DNA from 2 places in the Mycetocola sp. Y444 genome. Region 1 is predicted to be linked to the other one. Evidence: riboswitches for the same ligand, from Rfam matches in the RefSeq annotation. Region 1 holds a riboswitch; the other holds the start of a gene.
The links. A riboswitch is a leader RNA that binds a small molecule or an ion and turns the genes downstream of it on or off. The one in region 1 is predicted to bind glycine.
Positions count from the first base shown of each region.

Region 2: another riboswitch for glycine. It lies ahead of gcvT (glycine cleavage system aminomethyltransferase GcvT); the one in region 1 lies ahead of AC1C2M_RS07320 (amidohydrolase).

Region 1 is NZ_JCAIUB010000002.1:111,027-122,475, forward strand. Features, by position in the region: gene AC1C2M_RS07305 (zinc-dependent metalloprotease) at 1-1,960, shown strand, start outside; gene AC1C2M_RS07310 (SDR family NAD(P)-dependent oxidoreductase) at 1,974-2,750, opposite strand; gene AC1C2M_RS07315 (polysaccharide deacetylase family protein) at 2,750-3,646, opposite strand; gene AC1C2M_RS07320 (amidohydrolase) at 3,643-4,884, opposite strand; glycine riboswitch at 5,029-5,116, opposite strand; gene AC1C2M_RS07325 (adenosine deaminase) at 5,198-6,187, opposite strand; gene AC1C2M_RS07330 (ADP-ribosylglycohydrolase family protein) at 6,196-7,266, opposite strand; gene AC1C2M_RS07335 (hypothetical protein) at 7,263-8,039, opposite strand; gene AC1C2M_RS07340 (GntR family transcriptional regulator) at 8,036-8,851, opposite strand; gene AC1C2M_RS07345 (BMP family lipoprotein) at 8,982-10,055, shown strand; gene AC1C2M_RS07350 (MarR family winged helix-turn-helix transcriptional regulator) at 10,219-10,710, shown strand; gene AC1C2M_RS07355 (TerC family protein) at 10,846-11,449, shown strand, end outside.
Region 2 is NZ_JCAIUB010000001.1:438,937-450,385, reverse strand. Features, by position in the region: gene AC1C2M_RS02145 (peptide ABC transporter substrate-binding protein) at 1-1,446, opposite strand, end outside; gene AC1C2M_RS02140 (CPBP family intramembrane glutamic endopeptidase) at 1,676-2,443, shown strand; gene AC1C2M_RS02135 (DUF485 domain-containing protein) at 2,543-2,893, shown strand; gene AC1C2M_RS02130 (monocarboxylic acid transporter) at 2,890-4,473, shown strand; gene gcvP (aminomethyl-transferring glycine dehydrogenase) at 5,012-7,873, opposite strand; gene gcvH (glycine cleavage system protein GcvH) at 7,873-8,247, opposite strand; gene gcvT (glycine cleavage system aminomethyltransferase GcvT) at 8,251-9,372, opposite strand; glycine riboswitch at 9,442-9,544, opposite strand; glycine riboswitch at 9,546-9,634, opposite strand; gene AC1C2M_RS02110 (NUDIX hydrolase) at 9,797-10,507, shown strand; gene nadA (quinolinate synthase NadA) at 10,504-11,449, shown strand, end outside.

The DNA.
Region 1 (11,449 bases):
CGCCACGTCAGTTCTGGCCATAACCGACGTGGATGCCGACTGTCGGTTTGATCCTGTTGCCCTCGCGATGCTCGATCTGTTTGAGGCGGGTCGGCTCCTTTCCGGCTCACGCGGTGTGCGATACGAGCAACGCCCGGATCTGAGTTCGGTCGTCGGCTCACAGTTCTATGGCGACGTTCTTGCACTCGAAGTGCGCCTGACCTTCTCGCCGGTTGAGCCCGAACCCACGCCGTCTACCGAGGTGAACGGGCATTCGCCGAAATCGATGCACCTGACGCCGCGTGGGCATCCGGCGCCGGGCGACACAGTGACGATTACGCAACAGGTCACCCTGCGTCCACTCCCGGATTCCGGGTATACGGCGCTCGAACTGGCTGATGACAGCGGAGCGATGCCGGGACTCGTGGTGCATGGGTTCGACGAGATTGCGCTTCGGGATGCTCCGCGCTCCCTGGCGACACGCTTCCGTCTGTCGGGGGAGTCCCCCGCAATTGTCTTCTACCTCGATCCCGGCATGCCAGCCGCGGTGAGGGCCAGTGTGCTTGAGGGCGGCAACTGGTGGCGGTCGGCCTTTGAGGGCATCGGCCTGACCGGCGCATATTCGGTTGAAGAGCTGCCTGCACACGTTGACCCGCGGGATCCTCGGATCAACCTGGTCCTGTGGATCCACCGCGTTGACCGCGGCTGGTCGTACGGGATGACCCAGGTAGACCCGAGGACGGGCGAAATCCTTCGCGGCGTCGTGCGTCTCGGTTCGCAGCGGATCGAGCAGGTGCGCGCAACCGCTGAGGCGGTTCTTGCCCCCTATGCGACGGGGAGGGAATCCGAGGTAGAGCGCCTGGTGGCGGCACGTACACGACAACTCGCGGCCCACGAGATTGGGCACGCACTCGGCTTTGCTCACAACTTCGCGTCCCACCTTCACCCTGTTCCCTCGGTCATGGACTACCCGGCGGCGGCGTTCGCCGTCCGTCCCGATCGAATTGACGTCGACTCGGCCTATGTTTCGGGGCTTGGGCCGTGGGACCACCACATTGTGGCCCGACTCTATGCGCCGGCCGCTGAGACCGCCGGAAGTGATCTGCCGTACGTCACCGACGCTGATTCCCGGTTGGACGAGGCCAGCGACGGCACCGGGGCGACCTGGATCATTCCTGGGGCGCCGCTGGACGCGTTGACAACCATGGAGTCAGTGCGCGCGGTTGCGCTGCAGTCTTTCGGCCCGGGAGTCGTGCCGCCGGGCAGCGACAGCAACGAGATCGAACGCAGATTCACGATTCTCTATTTACTCCACCGGCACCAGGCCGTCGCAGTCGCCAAACTCATTGGCGGCACCACGCGTCGTTATGCCAGTTCGGCCCGAGATGCGCAGTTCCGTGGTGAGAGCAGCGCAGTGGCGCCCGATATTCAACGTCGGGCCCTGAGGGAACTCGCGCGACTCTATTCCCCCGCCTTCCTGTCGATCGAGCCGCGGATTCTTCGCATTCTGGTTGACCCGAGCGCGGGCCGGCTACGGCGGGACGGCGGGATCCAGAGGCGGACCTCCGGTTCCTTCGATGAGGATTCCGCTGTGCGAGTCGGCACAGACCTCATCGTCTCGCTTCTGCTCGCGCCCCAGCGCCTCAATCGGATCCGCCTGCAGGAACGGGATGGTGGCATCGGGCTCTCTGCAGTGGTCGACGTCACGGTCAGAGCGGCGCTTGACACGCTCGATGCCCTGCCAACCGCGGAGCGGTCGGGCGCGTCCGAAGTTATATCGTGGACGATACTTCGTCGATTTGAGTCGACTCTCCGGTCACCGGAACTGCACGAACATGTGCGGATTGCCCTGCTGGAATGCCTTGCCGATCGTCCTGAGTCGCAGCGCGCGAGTGTCAGGCGACGGGTGGCTGCGCTCGAGGACGTCGCCTACGGTCACGACGACGCCCTGCCCGTACTCCCACTTGGCACACCAATTTAGAACGGGCTGTTTCTTACACAAGCGTCTGCGGCCAGCTGGGCGGCAGTTTGTGAGACCCGGTCGATGACCCGCCATCCACGCGAAGTATCGTGCCTGTCACCCACGAGGACTCATCGCTCGCAAGCCAGGCGACGGCGTTGGCGATGTCCAGGGCGCTTCCCGGCCGACCGAGCGGATTTGCGCCGACGATGCTCGAATACTCATCGGTCACGGGATTAACGTCGCTGTCAACGGGGACGAAGCCCGGAGCAACCGCGTTGACGCGAATCCGGTGAGCGCCGAGTTCGAGCGCAGCTGACTTGGTGAGCATGTCGACAGCGGTTTTCGATGTGCTGTACGCCGACGATCCCGGGCGTGAACGCTCGGCCGCCGTTGAGCTGATATTGATGACGGATGCTTCGCGGCCAGCTTCGATCGCCAACCGGGCAAGCGCAACGATCGCGAGCATGGGAGCTCGAACGTTGATGTCCTGCACAGCATCCCATGTGGCGGCATCCAGTTCGAGAAATGGCGTGGACGGGTAGATCCCGGCAACGTTGACGAGAACGTCGACTGGCGATACCGACCAGGCGTCACGGACGACGGTTCCCGGTGCCTCCGGCTCGCGCAGGTCCGCAACGAAGTGTGACACGCGAACCGAGGTTGCATCCCGGATGTCCTGTGCGGCGGCGGCAACCGCTTCAGCTCGATAGTCGACGAGTGAGACGTCGGCGCCCTGCTCGGCGAACCTCCGCGCCGTTGCGAGGCCGAGTCCGCTCGCTGCACCGGTGACGAGAACATGTGAGGGCATCAGCTTTCCTTTGGTGTCGTGTTGCTGGTGAATCGGGCGAGGTCGCCGTGCGTCGTTATCCAGACGTCGGAGTGCGACCTGATGTGGGTCAGGAGGGCATCGAGCATTGCGATGCGCGAGCGATGCCCGATCACGTGGGGGTGCATGGTCAGTTGGAAGACGCCCCCAGCGTTGTACGAGGCGTCGAACTCGGCACGCCAGATCTCGCCGACAGCGACAGGTGGCGTGTACGGCCGAAGCGCGGTAGCCCGGTCCATTCCGAAGTACGGCACGTCGTCGCGAATCCACTCGACGGGGATCTCGACGATTCCGGTGGGGTCGCCGTGTTCGAGCAGCTCATACGGCTCATCGTCGGCCATCAGCGACGAGTCGTATGAGAAACCGAGCTCACGGAGAACACCGAGCGTGTCGGGTGAGAAGTCCCAGGACGGAGTGCGGATCCCCGTCGGGCGCACGCCGGCCTGTGCGGTGAGTACCTCGAGCGCCCTCGTCAGCAGATCGAGTTCGTCGGCGCGGGCGAGAAGCGAGTTACGTTCGTGGATCCAGCCATGCACGCCGACCTCGTGGCCGCGAGCGATATAGCGCGGCACCTCGTCCGGGCGCAGGAGGGCGCACACCGCAGGTACGAAGAACGTTGCGGGGACGGCGTGACGTTCAAGCAGTTCGAGAATGCGGGGCACACCCACGCGGGCACCGAATTCTCCCTGTGACAGGGCTGCCGGTGAGAGGTTCCCGTCTCGCAGGCTCGGCGTTTCGTGATCGGAATCGAAGGAGATCGCGACCACCGACTTCGCGCCATTTGGCCACTCTTGAGCCAGACTCGTGCCGGCACGGACGGCAGTGACAGCCGAGCGCCATCGTGCGTCTTCCCACTGCCAGGGGTGCTGTTCGCTCATCGCTTGGCTCGTCGCGAGAACTGGCCCAGAACTGCGGCGAGTGCAGAACGGATGCCTGTCGGCACGACCGCGTCAGCGTCAGGACCAAAGAGGGCTGAGTGGTTTCCCGGAACGGCATCGCCGCTGTCGAAACGACCGGGAGCATACGCGCCGAACCACCAGAACACCGTGGGGACTCCGATGCTGTCGCCGAGCCAGCCAAAGTCTTCGCTTCCCATCGACTGGGTCCGAAAACCATCGACGTTCTCGGGGCCGAGAGCGGCGGCGAGGTCGGCGACGACCTCTGGCGTTGCCGTTGGATCGTTGTAGTTGCGCGGAAAGCGGTACAACTCGGTGATGGTCGGTTCGTCAGCGCCCGCCGCCGCGGACTCGGCGAGCACAATGCGGCGCACGGATGCGAGCACCTGAGCGCGGATCGTTTCATCGGTTGACCGTATGTTGAGGGTGAACACCGCCTTCGACGGGATGATGTTCTCTTTCAGCCCGGCGTGGAAGGTGCCGACGGTGACGACAGCTGCCGATTGGGGATTGAGTTCGCGCGAGACGACCGTCTGCAGCCGAGTGATTGTGTACGCTGCGACCACGATGGGATCGATGGCGTCTTCGGGACGGGATCCGTGGGCTCCGACGCCGTTGATGGTGACCTCCCATGAATCCGCGAGAGACATCACGTTTCCGGAGCGCAGGGTCGCGGTCCCCGCTGTGGCCGGTGAGAGATGCTGCCCGAGGACGATCTCGGGACGTGGCGCCCTGTCCCACAGGCCGTCTGCGATCATTGCCGCTGAACCCGCTCCGGTCTCTTCGCCCGGTTGGAAAATCAGAACGAGGGTGCCCGACCACAGGTCGGTGTTTTCGGCGAGGAGTTCGCCGGCCGCGATCGCCGACGTGATGTGGGCGTCGTGCCCGCAGGCGTGCATGGTCGGAACGGAGGTGCCATCGGCGAGAACGCCGTGGTCGACACTCGCGTAGTCGAGGCCCGTCAATTCCTCCAGGGGCAGGCCGTCAATGTCGGCCCGGAAGGCAATGGTCGGCCCGTCGCCGTTGCGGATAATGGCGACGACCCCGGTTCCGCCGCAACGAAAGGTCTCCGCGCCCATCGCGCGGGCCCTCTCCTCGATCAGATCGGCGGTTGCATGCTCCTGCATGGACAACTCCGGGTGTGCGTGCAGATGTTTGTAGAGATCGATATAGCTCGCGAGTCGAGCGCCGTCTGGTTCGATGGTGGGGATGTTGGTCACGGGTCAGATCTCACTTTCAAAGGCGGCGGGCACACGTGTAGGATCGCGGCACCCGCTCTGTATCTGACCTGAGAGATTCACGGAAAGGTCGTTCCCGCTTGCACCGTCGGTGTGGACCCATGGGGTTCCACTTTCCAGAGTTCCCGAATTCTGCCTGTCCTTTAGCCTGAGAGCTCTTGGGCGTTTTCCCCTTCGGCGCCGGTTCCAGTCCGGTCTCTCCAGGCGGTATTCATTGGGAGATGTGAAGTTATGAATTTAGTCAATCAGCATAGTGTTTCAGTCCAGTGACGGGTGCGATGCCGTCGGATGTCGGTTATCGGCTCCCGCCGGTTACGACGAGCCTCTCGCCCCGCAGCTCACCGCGCCGCTCCTCGGTGATGAACGCCGAGTTGATCGCATTCGTGGCCAGCGTGTCGAGGTCAGCGGCCGACAAACCGAGCGCCGCTTCGACCTCGCGATAGTTGTCATCGATGTAACCGCCGAAGTACGCGGGATCGTCGGAGTGAATCGAGACGTTGAGCCCGGCATCCAGCATCCGCTTCAACGGGTGCCCGGCGAGATCCGCCACCGCACGCAACCGCACATTCGAGAACGGGCAGATGGTGAGGGGCGTCTGCTCGCTCCGCAGGCGCTCGACCAGCACCGGGTCGTCCAGCGAACGGATGCCGTGATCGATGCGTTCAGCCCCCAACACGTCGAGTGCCTCAAGAACGTACTCCGCCGGGCCCTCTTCGCCAGCGTGCGCAACGGTGCGGAGTCCCAGTTCGCGGGCTCGCTCGAACACGTCGGCGAACAGGTGCGGCGGGTAGCCGACCTCGGCCGAATCGAGTCCGACGCCGAGCAGGTCGCCTGCCCGGTGTGCGGTTGACTCGAGGGTTGCCGCGGCCTCGGTGACCGGGCGGTCACGAAGGAAGCACAGGATGAGTCCGGCTGTCACCCCGAGATCGTGGTGCGCGGCCGCGATGCCGTCGAGCAGCCCATCGATGACGTCGTCGATGGGCACGCCCCTGAGGGTGTGCGTCTGCGGGTCGAAGAAGATCTCGGCGTGAGCGACACCGGCCACAGCTGCCCGCCGGAGGTACGCGAGCATCAGGTCGCGGAAGTCCTCGGGGGTGCGGAGAACCGCACAGCACTCGTAGTACAGGTCAAGGAACGAGGGGAGGTCATCGAACTGCATCAGCTCGCGCAGCGCGGCGACGCTGGCGTAGGGGAGCCGGATGTTGTTTCGGGCCGCGAGGTCGAACACCATTTCTGGTTCGAGGGTGCCTTCGATATGGACGTGCAGTTCGACGAGCGGTTTCATGCCTTGCCTTATTCGGTGGAGCTCTGCCTCAGGGCGGCGAGCCGGGTGGCGACATCGGCGAACGGAAGCCCGTTCACCCGGTCGAGTGTGGTGACGAGGTCCGCGTCGATCGACGCAAACCCCCCAACCGCTCCCGCCATGCCGACGGCCATGGCCCCGATCGTGTCGGTATCGCCACCGAGGTTGGCAGCGAGGAGCGCGCAGCGGTGCGGATCAGCCTGTGCCCTGACAGCGAGGGCAATCGCGGCCGGTACGGACTCCGTGGTTTCCGTACCACTGCCGACAATATTGTAGATGTTCTCGAGAAACGCATCGTCGTCGATGCCCATGCCCGCGAGCGTGATTCCCCATTCGGCGCGTGCGGTCAGTGACGCTCCAGCAACGTCTTCGCCCCGCTGCATCCCTCGATATCCCGCATCGAGAGCTGCTTTCGCCGCGGTCTCGACGGTTGCGGCGACGGCCGAATCTGCCGTGAGCGCCGATGTAATCGCACTGTCGATATAGCCGGCCACCATCGCGGCCCCGGCGATGGCGATGTTGGTCCCGTGGGCAATGCGGCACGACGCCTCGACCTGGTCGACGAGGGCATCCAGGTCTCCACCCCGCATGCCGACGATGCCGATGGGCGCAATCCGCATGGCGGCGCCGTTTGTCGTTCCTGCCACCCCGGTGGCCGTGGCATCCGCACCGTTGCGGAGGGCCGTAATCACCCGGGCGCTTGTCGGTCCGAGGAAGTGCCCTTCTGACGCGCCGACCCGGTCCGCCCAGGCGACGAGGTCCCTGGCGAGCGTGACCACGTCGACGGTTCCGCCGGTCGAGAGCATCGACTCAGCGAGCATCAGCATCTGTTGCGTGTCATCCGTCACCTGTCCCGCCACGAAACCATCCACGACGAAGTGGCCGTCCGGCCCGTCGAGAAACCTGTCGATGCGTCCGAAGTGGTCCTGGATGTGCTTCCGGGACCACAGTTCTCCCGGCATCCCCATCGCATCGCCGAGCGCTACCCCGTAGACGGTCCCGAGCGCGCGGTCGAGCAGGATGGGGTCGAGGGTCGACGGTGTCGACGTCTGGGAGGTCATCTGGAGGGCTCCGGTCTGGGGCAGTTGACGGTGGCGATGCGCGTGATCGGAAGGTCGGGGCGGATGCTTCTCAGCACGGTTTCGGCAGCGGATGTCGCCGAAACGAGCACGCAGGTGGACGGCCCCGCTGTCGCGTGCACGTCGAGGTCGTGAGCGACAGGCTCGGCGGCGAGCCCGGAGGGGCTGAGGAGGTCGGCCAGTTCGGCCAGGATTCCCCGAGACCCGACGGGCAGGCACTCGTGCACTCCCGCTGTCGCGGCGATGCGGAGGGTTTCCGCGAGTGACGGCATCCGTGGGTCGCCGACGACCAGCCGGTGTTCCGGAGCGCTCAGTGGCACACCGACGCAGAGGATGCTGTCGCCGGGCTCGGTGCTGCCGACCGTGAGCGCCGACGCGGTGCCGATGGCGGTGACACCGAAGCCCGTGGCTGTGACCGCCACGTTATCCTCGGTGGACCCCGTGACGCCGGTGTCGGGGTCTAGCCCCAGTTCGCCGGCCAGTGCGCGGAACTCCGCGATCATCTCCAGGCCACCCGCCCCGAGCGAGAGGGAGAGCGTATTGACGATCAGCGATGGTTTCGCGCCGGCGCAGATCAGTTCCAGAAGCGGCACCCGGGCGCCGAAGTGGGCGACTGTCCTGTTCTCGGTGAGAAAAGTGTCTCCGGGCAGTTCACCGATCCCTCCGACCGAATCGCAGGCCACGACGATCGTCGTGTCTCCGGGGCCGGGCAGAAGGGTCAGGTCGCGGAGCCTTCGGGGTACGGATGCCGTCACGCGCTTTCCTGCGTGAACGCCGTGGTAACCCTGCCGGGATCAGCGAGTAACTGGTCTGCCGCGTGGAGAGTCGTGACGTAGTAGAACCGGTCCCCGCGAAGCAGGGTCTCGGCGTATTCGACCGGCTTTCCGCCGGAGTCGAACGTCGTGCGATTGATCAGGAAGACGGCCGTTCCGGATGCACACTCGAGCTGTTCTGCCTCGAATTGATCGAGTGAGGTCGCCCTGAGCGTCTCGGTGGCGTGATCGAGGGTGATTCCCTGCTCGTCGACAAGCAGCCGGAACAGGGACTTATCGGTCATGTCGGTGCCGAGCAGGCTGGCACCGATTGCCGCCGGCATCCATGACACCTCGTAGGTGCTGGCGACGTCGCCGATGTAACGGACGCGCACGAGCCTGATCGTCGACAGGGCATCGTCGGGCACCCCCAATTCGCGTCTGGCGCTCGCGCTGGGGGCGTGGTAGCCCAGCTCAACGACACGGGTTCGGATGGTGTCGACTCCGCCGCCGACTTCATCACTCAGGCCGGAGAGAAGCCGAAGGCTGCCCTGGACCTGGTTCCGTTGGACAAAGGTCCCTGCACCACGGCGACGAGCCACAACGCCGTGGCGTTCGAGGCCTTCGTATGCCTTGCGTACCGTGACGCGGGAGACCCCGAGGGCATCCGCGAGTGAGCGCTCAACCGGCAGCTGGGTGCCATGCGGAAGCTCATCGTTTTGGATAAAGCTCTCGATCGCATCCCGGACCTGTAAGTAGAGTGGCGCGGATCCGCCGAGGTGGCTCCGAACATACCCAACCATGGCCTCGGACATCGATGACTCCCTCCGGTGCAACCACAAGCGTTGTATTGCTCATTGACAAGCCGATTCGCGAAGAACCATGATACCAATATTGCCAATTGGATCTATATCGTACCAACCTGCCTTCGGATTGGATATACCTGTGACTTCCCGCTCCTCCCGTGCGATAGCGACGGCGACCCTGGTTTTTCTCGCCCTCCCGGCCCTCGTCGCGTGTGGCCAGGCGCCCGATAGCGCCGCTCCGGAGGGCGCAGGGGAGTCGGGAGACTTCCTCGCCTGTGCTGTGTCTGGTGCCGGCGGCTGGAACGACAACTCGTTCAATGAGCAGGTTCGCGACGGGCTGGACCGGGCCGAAGCAGAGCTGGGGGTCGCGACCATTGCTTTCGAGGCCGACACCTCGGACGATTTCGCGCCGGGCCTCGACAGCCTCATCGAGCAGGACTGCAACCTGATCTTCAGCGTCGGTTTCGACGCCAACGCGGGAGCAAACGCCGCTGCTGCGGCGAACCCCGACATTAACTTTGTGTCTGTCGATGGTTTCCAGACCGAAGAATCGATTACAAACTTCAAGCCGGTGACGTACCTGATGGACGAGTCGAGCTACCTCGCCGGTTACCTCGCAGCCGCCCAATCGAAGACCCACACGATCGGCACGTTCGGTGCCGTCCAAAACGAATCCGTCACGTCGTTCATGGACGGCTACTACTACGGGGCACAGGCATGGGCGGAGGAGAACCAGACCCCGACGAAGGTCGCCGGGTGGGACGCCGAAGAGCAGGTCGGTACCTTCGTCGGTGACTTCGTGAACCAGGTGCAGGCGAAGTCGATCTCTCAGGTGCAGATCGATCAGGGTGCAGATGTACTGTTCCCTGTCGCAGGCCCGCTCTTCGTGGCTGCGGCTGAGGCGATCCGTGACAACGGAAACAGCGCAATGCTGATCGGTGTCGATTCCGATATCTCCGTCACCGCACCCGACTTTGCTGACATTGCGCTGACGAGCGTTGAGAAACGGATGACGAACGCGGTCGTCTCGATCATCGATGAGGCGAGCACCGGCGAATTCGACCCGACGCCGTATGTGGGAGACCTCGACAACGAGGCGACGGGCCTCGCCGGATTCGGCGAATTCGAGGCAGAGATTCCGGACGAGCTCGAGGCGCGGCTGGACGAGCTCCGCATATCCATCATCAACGGGAACGTAAAGACCCGGGGCTGAGCACTGGCCGCGGTTGCGGCTGGCTCAGTCGCGCGTCTATTGCGGCCCCAACTCGATGTCATTCGGTGTGCCGGTTGCACGGCGGATGGGGAAGTCTGCAGACTTACCGCATGGCGTTGTGCGGATCACCGCGTCGGCGGGTTCTTCGAGGGATGTGGGCGGCATGAACGACGACGACGAGGTGGACCTGCTCGTTGACGCCTGGGCTACGCGCATCCCGGAGATCGACTTCACTCCGCTTGATGTGATGTCGCGCCTTCGTCGCGTCGCGCTCCGCCTGAACGAACTGAGGGCAGAGGCGTTCCGCCGAGCGGATCTGAGCAGCTGGGAATTCGACGTCCTGGCCGCGCTTCGGCGCGTCGACCCTCCCCACGAAATGAGTCCGATGGCGCTCTCGCGAGCAACCATGATCGGGACTCCCGCGATGACCAACCGCCTGGAAAACCTCCACGAGCGCGGTTTGATCGTGCGTAAGCCGAACCCCAATGACGGCAGAAGCAACCTGGCGCGTTTGACGGCCGAGGGCACGGCGCGCGTCGATGCGGCGATGATCGCTCTCGTTCGGCTCGAGGCGGACGAGCTCGAGGTGCTGACCAGCCAGCAGCGCGCCCAGTTCGCAGCCTTGCTCAGGCAGTTGGGGGCTTCGAGCAGCTGATCGTGCCGCTGCGGATCGGTGGCGTGCATCGCTGGCCGCGGCATCCGTTCTGGAACCCCGAGACCCCTCCCGCGTAGGCTTGTCCTGACTCCGCGGTGCGCGCACCGATTGCCGGCCTCGAACGAAAGCAGAACCGTGCAGGTATCACCCCTGATCTGGACTCTCACTATCGTCTTCATCCTGGCGCTGCTGGCGTTCGACTTTTTCTTCCACGTGCGCAAGGCCCACGTTCCGACGCTCAAGGAAGCGGCGATCTGGTCGTCGATCTACATCGGCATCGCGTTGGTTTTCGGCCTCGGAGTTCTCATTTTCGGAGGCACCGGCCCCGGCTCGGAGTACTTCGCCGGCTACATCACCGAGAAGGCGCTGTCTGTCGACAACCTCTTCGTCTTCCTGATCATCATGTCGAGCTTCCGGGTTCCCCGTGAAGACCAGCAAAAGGTGCTGCTGTTCGGCATAGTGTTCTCGCTCATCGCGCGCACCGCGTTCATCTTCCTCGGCGCAGCGCTCATCAACTCGTTCGCCTGGGTTTTCTACTTCTTCGGGCTCATCCTCCTGCTCACGGCGGGCAACATGCTCAAGCCGAAGAAAGACGAAAAGGACGAGGCAGACAACCTCATCATCCGGTTGGCGAAGAAAGTGCTCCCGACATCCGAGCACTACGACGGAGACAAGCTCTTCACTGTCGAGAACGGGAGGCGCGTTCTCACTCCGATGCTCCTCGTCATGGTGGCCATCG
Region 2 (11,449 bases), on a different contig from region 1:
ACCGGTCTGGTACAGCGGAGCGAGGAAGTTGTACAGCGACGGGTAGTCGGCCTGCCATCCGGCGCGTGTTCCACCGGTCAGCTTGTCGTTGTCGCGGTCGTCGATCGCTGCTGCGAACGTCGGGTACGGCTTGCCCTGTGCGGTGATGCCGAGGGTGTTCGCGATGCTGTTGGTCACAGCGTCGACCCAGCCCTGGTGGCCACCGTCAGAGTTGTATGCGATGTCGAAGACGGTGTCGCCGTATGGTGCAATGGCGTCAGCCTCTGCCCACAGCTTCTTGGCTTCGTCGGGGTTGTAGTCGAGTACTTCAGCGCCCTCGAGGTCGTCGGTCCAGCCGTCGATCACCGGGGAGGTGAAGTCGGTTGCCGGGGTGCGAGTTCCCTGGAAGATCACGTCGGTGATCTCTTCGCGGTTGATTGCCATCGAGATGGCGGCACGACGGAGCTTGCCTTCTTCGCCGCTCCAGTGCTCGAGGTAGTACGGCATGTTGAAGCCCTGGAAGATCGCGGCAGCCTGGTTCACAGCACGGTCGCCGAAGTCGCTCTCGTAGCTCTCGAATGCCGAGTCCGGGATGGCGTCGAGAACATCGAGGTTACCCGCGAGAACGTCCGCGTATGCGGCATCCTGCGTGGCGTAGAAGATGATCTCAAGGCCGCCGTTGGCCGGCTTGCGAACGCCGTCGTAGTCCGGGTTGGTGACGAGGTTGATCTTTTCCTCGTGAACCCAGGCGCCTTCGCCGTCGAGCATGTACGGGCCGTTGCCGATCGGGTTCTCGCCGAAGTCTTCCATGTCCTCGAACGCTGCGCTCGGCAGCGGCATGAATGCCGTGTAACCGAGACGGAGCGGCCAGTCGGCCTCAGGAATCGCGAGTTCGACGGTGAACGTCTTGTCGTCGACAACCTTGAGTCCGGACATTTCCTCGGCGAGTGGAGCGCCGACCTGGATTGCGTTGCCGTCTTCGTCAACCGCACCGCTGGGGTCATCGACCGCGTTCTGCAGGTCGCTGAAACCGACGATGTTGTCGAAGAAGTACGAAGCACCCTGTGCGTTGTCGTACAGCGCCGCATAGTTCCAGGCGTCGACGAACGACTCTGATGTGACTTCTTCGTCGTTGGTGAACTTCCAACCGTCCTTGAGCGTGACAGTCCAGTTGGTGGCGTCGTCAGACTCGATGGATTCGGCAACCTCGTTCTCGATGGCGCCTTCGGCGTCGTACGAGACGAGTCCGGCGAAGATCGAGGTCATGATCTTGCCGCCACCGGTTTCGGTGGTGTTGGCGGGGAGCAGGGACATCTGCGGCTCGCTGCCGTTTGTGGTGATGATTGCGTCAGTGTCGGCCCCGGACGACTTCTCAGTCGAGCCACCGCTGCTGCTGCAGCCCGTGAGCGCCAGGGCGCCCACAGACAACAGCGCGACGGCGCTAAGGCCTACGCGTGATCTTTTCAATTTTCCTCCTGTGCGAGTGCGCACGGCAGACAGTTTTGTGCCCCGACTGCGGTGCTGGATACAAGAACCATAGGTAGCGGTGCGCCCATCTGCAAATTTGTCGGGTGAATCGTTACTTACCGGAAACGTGATCTGCGAATTATTGGCGAATTCGCACATTTTCTGCTCCAAAGGCGTCTTCTGCGCAATTCTTCGGCAAGGATGGCCTCAGGGACGGTAGGGAGATGCGATGGTGACAACCCCGGCCAGGCGTGCGTGGTGGGAAATCGCCATAGTTCTCGGTCTCTCCGTCGGTGCATCCGCCGTCTACTCGCTTGTGTCGCTGACAGCGCGATTGACGTCAGACGTCCCCCTGTCCGAACAGAGCGCAAGCCTCAATCCTTCGCTCAGTGAGCGGGAGTGGCTGGATTTCACGTACCAGTTCCTCGGGATCTTTTTCGAACTTTTCGTCGTCGCTCTCGCCCTGTACCTGCTCTGGACCGCATCCGCGAGTGGAGCGGCGCGAATCGGCCTCACCTTGACCGAGCCCGGTCGTGACCTTCGGCGCGGCGTCGCCCTCTTTCTCGCCATCGGCATCCCGGGCATTGCGTTTTATCTCATCGGCCGATTCGTGGGAATCACCGTGGGGATAGAGACCTCTCCCCTCGACACGCACTGGTGGACGGTGCCGATCCTCATTTTCTCCGCTCTTCGCGCCGCGCTCGTCGAAGAGGTCATCGTGGTCGGCTACCTATTCACCCGACTGAAGGAGCGGGGCTGGTCTGACTGGACCATCATCCTGTCGACCTCGCTCCTCCGCGGCAGCTATCACCTGTATCAGGGCGTCGGGCCGTTCTTCGGCAACGTCGCGATGGGCATCGTCTTCGGCTGGTGCTACCGGAGATGGGGCAGGGTGATGCCACTCGTCATCGCGCACCTGCTGCTCGATGTCGCGTCGTTTGTCGGCTATCCCCTGGCGGTCGCGCTGTTCCCCGAGTTTTTCGCGGTGTCTCGGTAAGCGATCTCACCTCTTGTTTGGCCACACAACAAACCACTAGTGTGTCCCCAGCGCACAGGGTGGTGCGCCGCGCGACGATGCGCGAACTTGAGGAGGACCATGCCACACGACGACACGGGTACCCACACCCCAGGAACGGCTATCGACTACATCGCGATAGAAGAGTCACCGGACTTCATCGCTCACAAACGCACGCACAGGAGCTTCGTCTTCCCCCTGGCCGTTGCGTTCCTGCTCTGGTATTTCGCCTACGTTCTGCTGGCGGACTACGCACACGAGTTCATGGCGACGAAGGTCATCGGAAACATCAACATCGGTCTGATCCTCGGACTCAGCCAGTTCGTGACGACCTTCGCGATCACCACCTGGTATGTCTCGTTTGCCAACCGCAAACTCGACCCGGCCGCAGAGAAATTCCGCAACGAGCTCGAGGAGGCTGAGCGAGCATGAAAACTGTTGGTGATCCGATCCTGAACATCTCCATCTTCGCGGCGTTCGTCGTCGTGACGCTCATCATCGTCATCCGGGCATCGCGCTCGAACAAGACGGCGAACGACTTCTATGCGGCCGGCCGCTCGTTCAGCGGCGGTCAGAACGGAACGGCAATCGCGGGCGACTACCTGTCCGCTGCGTCGTTCCTCGGCATCTGCGGCGCCATCGCCGTCAACGGTTATGACGGCTTCCTTTACTCCATCGGCTTCCTGGTGGCGTGGCTCGTTGCCCTCCTCCTCGTCGCTGAGCTCCTTCGGAACACGGGCAAGTTCACGATGGCGGATGTTCTCTCCTTCCGCCTGAAGGAACGCCCGGTCCGTCTCGCGGCAGCGACCGCAACGCTTGCCGTGTGCTTCTTCTACCTGCTCGCGCAGATGGCGGGCGCCGGTGGACTCGTGTCGCTGCTCCTCGGTGTCAACGATCGACTCGGCCAGTCCGTTGTCATCGCCGTCGTCGGCATCATCATGATCGCCTACGTGCTCATCGGCGGCATGAAGGGAACCACCTGGGTGCAGATCATCAAGGCTGTGCTCCTCATCGCCGGCGCTGGAGTGATGACCGTCTGGGTGCTCGCGCTCAACGGCTTCAACCTGTCAGCCCTCCTTGGGCAGGCGGTCGCCGTCGCGGGCGAGGACATCCTCAACCCGGGCGCCCAGTACGGCGCGACCGGCACGTCTCGGCTCGACTTCGTGTCGCTCGCGCTCGCGCTCGTGCTCGGTACCGCCGGACTCCCCCACGTGCTGATGCGGTTCTACACGGTGCCAACGGCGAAGGAAGCCCGTCGCAGTGTGGTGTGGGCCATCTGGCTCATCGGCCTGTTCTACCTGTTCACCCTCGTGCTCGGCTACGGCGCCGCGTACCTCGTCGGCGCGGAGCGGATCCTCGCCGCCCCCGGTGGAGTGAACTCGGCTGCACCGCTGCTCGCGTTCGAGCTGGGCGGGTCGATTCTGCTCGGCATCATCTCCGCCGTTGCTTTCGCGACGATCCTCGCGGTCGTCGCGGGGCTCACCATCACCGCGGCAACGTCGTTCGCTCACGACGTGTACGCGAACGTGATCAAGAAGGGTGCCGTTCCCCCGAACGGCGAGGTGAAGGTGGCTCGGATCACCGTCGTGGCGATCGGTCTGCTGGCCATCGCCGGTGGAATCGGTGTTCAGGGACAGAACATCGCGTTCCTGGTCGCTCTCGCGTTCGCCATCGCGGCGAGCGCGAACCTGCCCACCATCCTGTACTCGCTGTTCTGGCGTAAGTTCACCACCCGAGGTGCGCTGTGGAGCATGTACGGCGGGCTCGCATCGGCGTTGATCCTGATCATCTTCTCGCCGGTCATTTCGGGCGCGGAGACCTCGATGTTCAAGGACGTGGACTTCTCCTGGTTCCCGCTGAACAACCCGGGAATCGTGTCGATCCCGCTCGGCTTCCTGCTGGGCTGGCTGGGTACGGTCACCTCGAAGGTCAAGGAAGACCCGCGGATCGCAGCCGAGATGGAGGTGCGCTCTCTCACCGGACACGGTGCGGAGAAGGCATCGTCGCACTAGGTCGGTAGCTGAGTTCGGGTGCCCAACTGGGTGCCCGACTCGGGTGCCCGACTCGGGTACGGGCGGGGAGGACGTTTTCTCCTCAGCTCAGACAATGACGACGAACGCCCCCGGATGCTCATGCCCTGCACACGCAGGGCCGGGCACTCCGGGGGCGTTCGTCGTCATAACTCGCACCCCGAAAACATCCTCCCCGCCCCGAGATAAGGAAATAGCGCCCAGACAAGGACGAAAGCCGAGACCTGGTCCTTGTCTGGGGCTTTTGTCCTTGTCTGGGCGGGCGGGGTGAGCGTTTTCGGGGTGCCGAGTTATGGGAGGAAGGGGCGGGGCAAGAACGCGGTGTCGATCCGAGTCACACCCAGGGCCCCGTCCCTTCCTCCCATTGTTTGAGCTGAGGAGAGAATGCTCACCTCGCCCGCTTGCCCGGGGCTCGCAAGCCCCGTTACCCATGACCCGATTAACAGGCAATCGCACGGTTATCAGGACGAAAGTTGAGAGATCGTCCTGCTAACCGTGCGACTGCCTGTGTTGGGTGCTGCTACTCGAACGCCTCGGGTGGCGGGCAGGCGCAGACGAGGTTGCGGTCGCCGTACGCGTTGTCGACGCGGCGCACGGGCGGCCAGTACTTGGTCCGCACGAGCGACTTCACCGGATAGACCGCCTGTTCGCGGGAGTAGGCGTGCTCCCACTCCCCCTCGATGACGGACTGCGCCGTGTGCGGCGCGTGTACGAGAGGGTTGTCGTTTGCCGGCCACGTTCCCGCGCCGACGGCATCCGCTTCGGCCTTGATCGCGATCATCGCGTCGATGAACCGGTCGATTTCGGTGAGGTCTTCGCTCTCGGTCGGTTCAACCATGAGGGTGCCGGCGACCGGGAACGACATCGTCGGCGCGTGGAAGCCGTAGTCGATGAGTCGCTTGGCGACGTCGTCGACGGTCACACCGGTTGCCTCCCGGAGTGGGCGCAGGTCGAGGATGCACTCGTGTGCGACCAGTCCGTTGTCTCCGGTGTAGAGCACCGGGAAGTGCTCTCGGAGGCGCACGGCGATGTAGTTCGCCGCGAGGACGGCTGCGCCTGTCGCCTGCTTGAGCCCCTCCGCGCCCATCATGCGGACGTATGCCCACGAGATCGGAAGGATGCTCGGGCTGCCGTACGGCGCCGCCGAGACCGGCCCACCGGCGTGGGTGTATGCACCGTGGTCGTCGCGCTGCGCCATCGGGTGGCCGGGCAGGAACGGCGCGAGGTGCGCCTTCGCCGCGACGGGACCGACACCGGGGCCACCCCCACCGTGCGGGATGCAGAACGTCTTGTGCAGGTTGAGGTGCGAGACGTCCCCGCCGAAGTCACCGAACCTGGCGTATCCGAGCAGCGCGTTGAGGTTGGCGCCGTCGACGTAGACCTGGCCGCCGGCGTCGTGCACGGCCTGGGTGATCGCGGTGATCTCGTGCTCGTACACGCCGTGCGTCGACGGGTACGTGATCATGAGCGCGGCGAGGTCGTCGGCGTGCTCCTCGACCTTCGCCCGCAGGTCGTCGAGGTCGACGTTGCCCATGTCGTCGCAGGCAACGACGACGACCTTCATGCCGGCTAGCACCGCGGATGCCGCGTTCGTGCCGTGTGCGCTGGACGGGATCAGGCAGGTGGTGCGGTTCAGATCACCGTTCGCGCGGTGGTAGCCGCGAATGGCGAGGAGCCCGGCCAGCTCGCCCTGGCTGCCCGCGTTCGGCTGGAGCGACACGGAGTCGTATCCGGTGACCTCGGCCAGCCAGCTCTCGAGCTGTTCGATCAGGCCGAGGTAGCCGAGCACGTCCGCCTCGGGGGCGAACGGGTGCAAGCTGGCGAACTCGGGCCAGGTGATCGCCTCCATCTCGGTCGCGGCGTTGAGCTTCATCGTGCACGAACCGAGCGGGATCATGCCGCGGTCGAGCGCGTAGTCGCGGTCGGCCAGCTGCTTGAGGTACCGCATCATGGCGGTCTCGGAGTGGTGCGTGTTGAACACCGGGTGGGTGAGGTAGTCACTCGAGCGCCGCAGCTCCCCCGGCAGCCGCGTGGACTCGGCGTCACCCGGAGCGGTAATACGCTCCTCACGAGAGAACCCGAACGCGACGACGACAGCGCGGAGATCGGCATCCGTCGTCGTCTCATCGACCGAGATCCCCACAGTTGCGTCATCGACGAGGTGCAGGTTGATGCCGAGCTCACGAGCGCGCTCGATGATCGTCGCAGCCTCGCCCGGCACGTGCACACGCAGCGTGTCGAAGAATGACTCGCTCGCGAGCGTGAGGCCGTAGCTCGTGAGAACCGCGGCGAGGGCGTCCGCCCGACGAGCGGTCTCTGCGGCGATCCGACGGATGCCGACCGGCCCGTGATAGACGGCGTACATCGAGGCCATCACGGCGAGGAGCACCTGTGCCGTGCAGATGTTCGACGTCGCCTTCTCACGGCGGATGTGCTGTTCGCGCGTCTGCAGCGTGAGCCGGTAGGCCGGGTGACCGGCGGCATCCTGGCTGACGCCGACGAGCCGACCCGGCAGCTGCCGTTCGAGCCCCTTGCGCACAGCCATGTAGCCCGCGTGCGGGCCGCCAAAGCCCATCGGCACGCCGAAGCGCTGGGTGGTGCCCACCGCGATGTCCGCACCGAGTTCACCGGGAGAGGTGAGCAGCGCGAGCGCGAGCAGGTCGGCCGCGACGACGGAGAGGCCACCCTTCTCCCTGATCGATGCGAGAACGGATGCCGGGTTCCACACACGTCCTGATGCACCCGGGTACTGCACGAAAACGCCGAAAGCAGCGTCGGGCAGCTCCGCTCCACCGGCAAGGTCGAGCTCGACGAGGTCGATGCCGACCGCCTCGGCCCGGCTCGCGAGGAGCGCCTTGGTCTGCGGGAAGGCATCGGCGTCGACCACGAACACCGTCGAGGTGAGCTTCGAGGCCCGCCGCGCGAGCAGCATGCCCTCGACGACAGCGGTCCCCTCGTCGAGCATCGACGCGTTGGCGGTGTCGAGGCCGGTGAGGTCGGTGACCATGGTCTGGAAGTTGATCAGAGCTTCGAGTCGGCCCTGCGAGATCTCCGGCTGGTACGGCGTGTACGCCGTGTACCAGGACGGATTCTCGAGCACATTGCGCTTGATCACGGCCGGCGTGAGAGTGCCGTAGTAACCGAGCCCGATCATCGAGGTCCGCACCGTATTCGAGCCGGCGAGCTCGCGCAGTTCGGCGAGCGCTTCGCGTTCCGTGGCCGCGGCGGGGATCGACGAACTCGCCAGGTCGGCGACGTGGATGGACTCCGGCAGTGCCGCCTCGACGAGCGCGTCGACGGTGTCGTAGCCGACGGATGCCAGCATGCTCGCCTGCGCAGCGGCATCCGTTCCGATGTGACGCTCAGAGAACAGCTCGCGCATCACTCACCGACCAGCGCTGAGTACTCGTCCCAGCTGAGCAGGTTCGACGGCAGCTCGGTGAAACGCACCCGGATGAGCCAGCCATCGCCGAACGGATCGCTGTTGACGAGTGCCGGGTCGTCGATGACGGCGGCGTTCGCGTCGACCACCGAACCGTTGACCGGCGCGAAGAGCTCGCCGACCGACTTGGTCGACTCGATCTCGCCGACGACGGTTCCCGACGCGAGCGTGCTGTCGACGGCGGGGAGTTCGACGAAGACGACATCGCCGAGCTTGTCTGCGGCGAAGTCAGTGATCCCGACGGTCGCAATGTCACCGTCGATCTCGAGCCATTCGTGTTCCGGGGTGTACTTGAGTGTGGTCTTGTCCGACATGGCTTACTTCTCTCTCCGATAAAACGGCAGTGTGGTGACAGTTGCGGGAATTCGTGTGCCTCGAACGTCGACGGCGAGTTCGGTGCCGGGCGATGCGGCGGCGGGGTCCACGTACGCCATCATGATCGGATGCCCCAGCGTCGGTGACAGCGCACCGCTCGTTACGGTTCCGACCTCTGCATCGCCGGAAACCACCGGGTAGCCGGCACGGCCGGCACGCCTGCCCGCCGCGGTCAGCCCGACGAGCACGCGAGCGTCGTCCGCCGGCCCGGCCTCGACAGCCGCCCGACCGACGAAGTCGCCCTCTTTGGAGAGTGCGACCACCCGGCCGAGAGCGGCCTGTACGGGCAATGTCTCAGTGCCGAGTTCGTGGCCGTACAGCGGCATCCCCGCTTCGAGGCGCAAGGTGTCGCGGCTCGCGAGCCCGGCAGGGACCAGCCCGTGCGCTTCGCCCGCTTCTTCGAGAGCGCGCCACAGCGGCACGGCCGCGTCAGCCCTGAGGTAAAGCTCGAACCCGTCCTCGCCGGTGTAGCCGGTCCGCGCGATGACGAGCGGAACTCCATTGAAAAACCCGTCGGTCGCCCGGTAGTAGCGGAGTTCATCGAGAGGGACACCGAGCTCACTGAAGCCTGTCGTCTGCTCGAGGATCGTCCGCGAGTTCGGGCCCTGGACGGCGATCAACGCGTAGTCGTCGCTCTGGTCGTCGACGGTGACGTCGAACCCGGACGCCCGCTCCGACAGCGCGGCGGCAGCGGCATCCCGGTTGCCCGCGTTGGCGACCACGAGATACGTCGTGTCACCGAGCCGGTAAACCACGACGTCGTCGAGGATGCCGCCTGCCTCGGTGAGCAGGAGGCTGTACTTCGCCTGCAGGACGTCGATCGACGACAGCCGTCCGGCGAGGGCGAAGTCGAGGAATCGGCCGGCATCCCGTCCGTACACGAGGATCTCGGCCATGTGAGAGAGATCGAAGATGCCTGCGGCGTTCCGGACCGCCGCGTGCTCCGCGAGATCGCTGGTGTAGCGCACCGGCATCTGCCAGCCGGCGAAATCGGTGAAGCTCGCTCCGAGCTCGGAATGGACCGCGGCGAGCGGGCTGGTGCGTTCTGGTGCGGGGTCTGACACGAGTTCTCCAGGTGTCGCCGGGGCGACGATCGCAAAAAGCGGCTGCGGCACTCAAGGTGCCTGAGGAACTCCCTCTCTGTCATGGGCCTGAGAGTTTCGCTCGCGCAGCCGTCGATCACGGCTGGCGGCTTTCACCGTCGGCGGAACGCCAGGCGTTCACTTTCCAGAGTGGCCAGTTCGATGCGGTACAGAGACCTGAGAGATTGGCAGGGAGGCTTGCTCCTTCGGTGCCGGGCAAGCCCGGCTCTCCCGCATCGCGTGTGCGGCCCGATATTCGATTTTCGCCCAGCCTACAGTGAGGCGCACTCAGAGTGCTCGGCATCTCAGAGAAAATCTGGCGGGATATTTCTCTTCAGTTCGGGTCATGTTGACACTAAGATGGGTCTAGTTATAGTCATGGTGACTTTAACTGGAAGGATTCGTGATGGCCGCACACGCAGCGCCCGTCCATGTCGCCGTTTCGACGGTGATCTTTGCGCTTCGGCCATCACCGGTCGATGGCCGCATGACCGTGTGGCTCCCCCTCGTGCGGCGCATCCGTGATCCGTTCGTCGGTATGTGGGCTCTCCCGGGCGGACCTCTCGAACCCGACGAGGACCTGGCGGAGTCCGCGGCACGCACCCTCGCTGAGACGACGCTGCTGACTCCGCAGTACCTCGAGCAGCTCTACGCGTTCGGCAACACAGACCGCTCCCCCGGCGAGCGCGTCGTCTCAATCGTCTACTGGGCCCTGGTGCGTTCCGATGAGGCCGACATCGCCGTCGAGACCGAGAACGTTCGCTGGTTCGAGGCTGATTCGGTGCCCGAACTCGCCTTCGACCACAGCCTCATCGTGGAGTACGCGCTGTGGCGGCTCCGCAACAAGCTCGAGTACAGCCACATCGCCTCCGCCTTCCTCGGCGACACCTTCACCCTGTCCGAACTGCGCGAGGTCCACGAGGCCGTGCTGCAGAAGTCACTTGACGCTGCCAACTTCCGGCGCCAGATCGAGGGCTCCGGGCAAGTGGTACCGACCGAGCAGCTTCGGACAGGAGGCCGGCATCGCCCCGCCCGCCTCTATCGATACGCGGCAACAGTGGAGACCAACGGGCCCCTCGGCCGCTCGCGTACCGACCGCTCACAAGGAGCATCATGACCCTCACCGCCTCCGTCGACAGCACGCTCATCGAGATCGCCGCCGGCACTGCGCCCGGCGCCGCGTGCAGCCCCGACCTCGTCCAGAAACCCTGGCTGTTCGACTCCCGGCCGCCGGGTTATGGTCCGGGTTCATCGATGGGCGACCTGATTCCCGTCGGTTCACCGCGCCAGGGTGAACTGCCCGCGTTCTACCGCGAGGCATCCACCGAGGAACTGGACCGTCGCATCCGTTCGGCCAAAGAGACGCTGGGGTCGAAGCTCGTCATTCTCGGGCACTTCTACCAGCGCGACGAGGTCGTCGCGTACGCCGACTACGTCGGCGACTCGTTCCAGCTCGCGAACGCGGCGAAGGCCCGTACGGACGCAGAGGCCATCGTGTTCTGCGGCGTGCACTTCATGGCCGAGACGGCAGACCTGCTCTCGACCACGTCACAGTCGGTCATCCTGCCCAACCTCGCCGCCGGCTGCTCGATGGCCGACATGGCGAACATCGACCAGGTCGAGGAATGCTGGGAGGAGCTCACCGAGCTCTACGGCACCGAACCGGATGCCTCGGGGCGAGTCCCCGTGGTCCCCGTCACCTACATGAACTCCTCGGCTGCGCTCAAGGGATTCTGTGGCCGCAACGGCGGTATCGTCTGCACCTCCTCGAACGCGGAAACCGTGCTCGAGTGGGCGTTCGAACGCGGCCAGCGCGTGCTGTTCTTCCCCGACCAGCACCTCGGGCGCAACACGGCAAAGGCGATGGGCGTTCCGCTCGAGCGGATGCCGATGTGGAACCCGAACAAGCCGTTCGGCGGCAACGACGCGCTCGCGCTCCAGGCTGCCCAGGTCATCCTCTGGCACGGCTTCTGCTCGGTGCACAAGCGCTTCACCGTCGAGCAGATCGAACGGGCCCGCGTCGAGCACCCCGGTGTTCGCGTGATCGTGCACCCGGAGT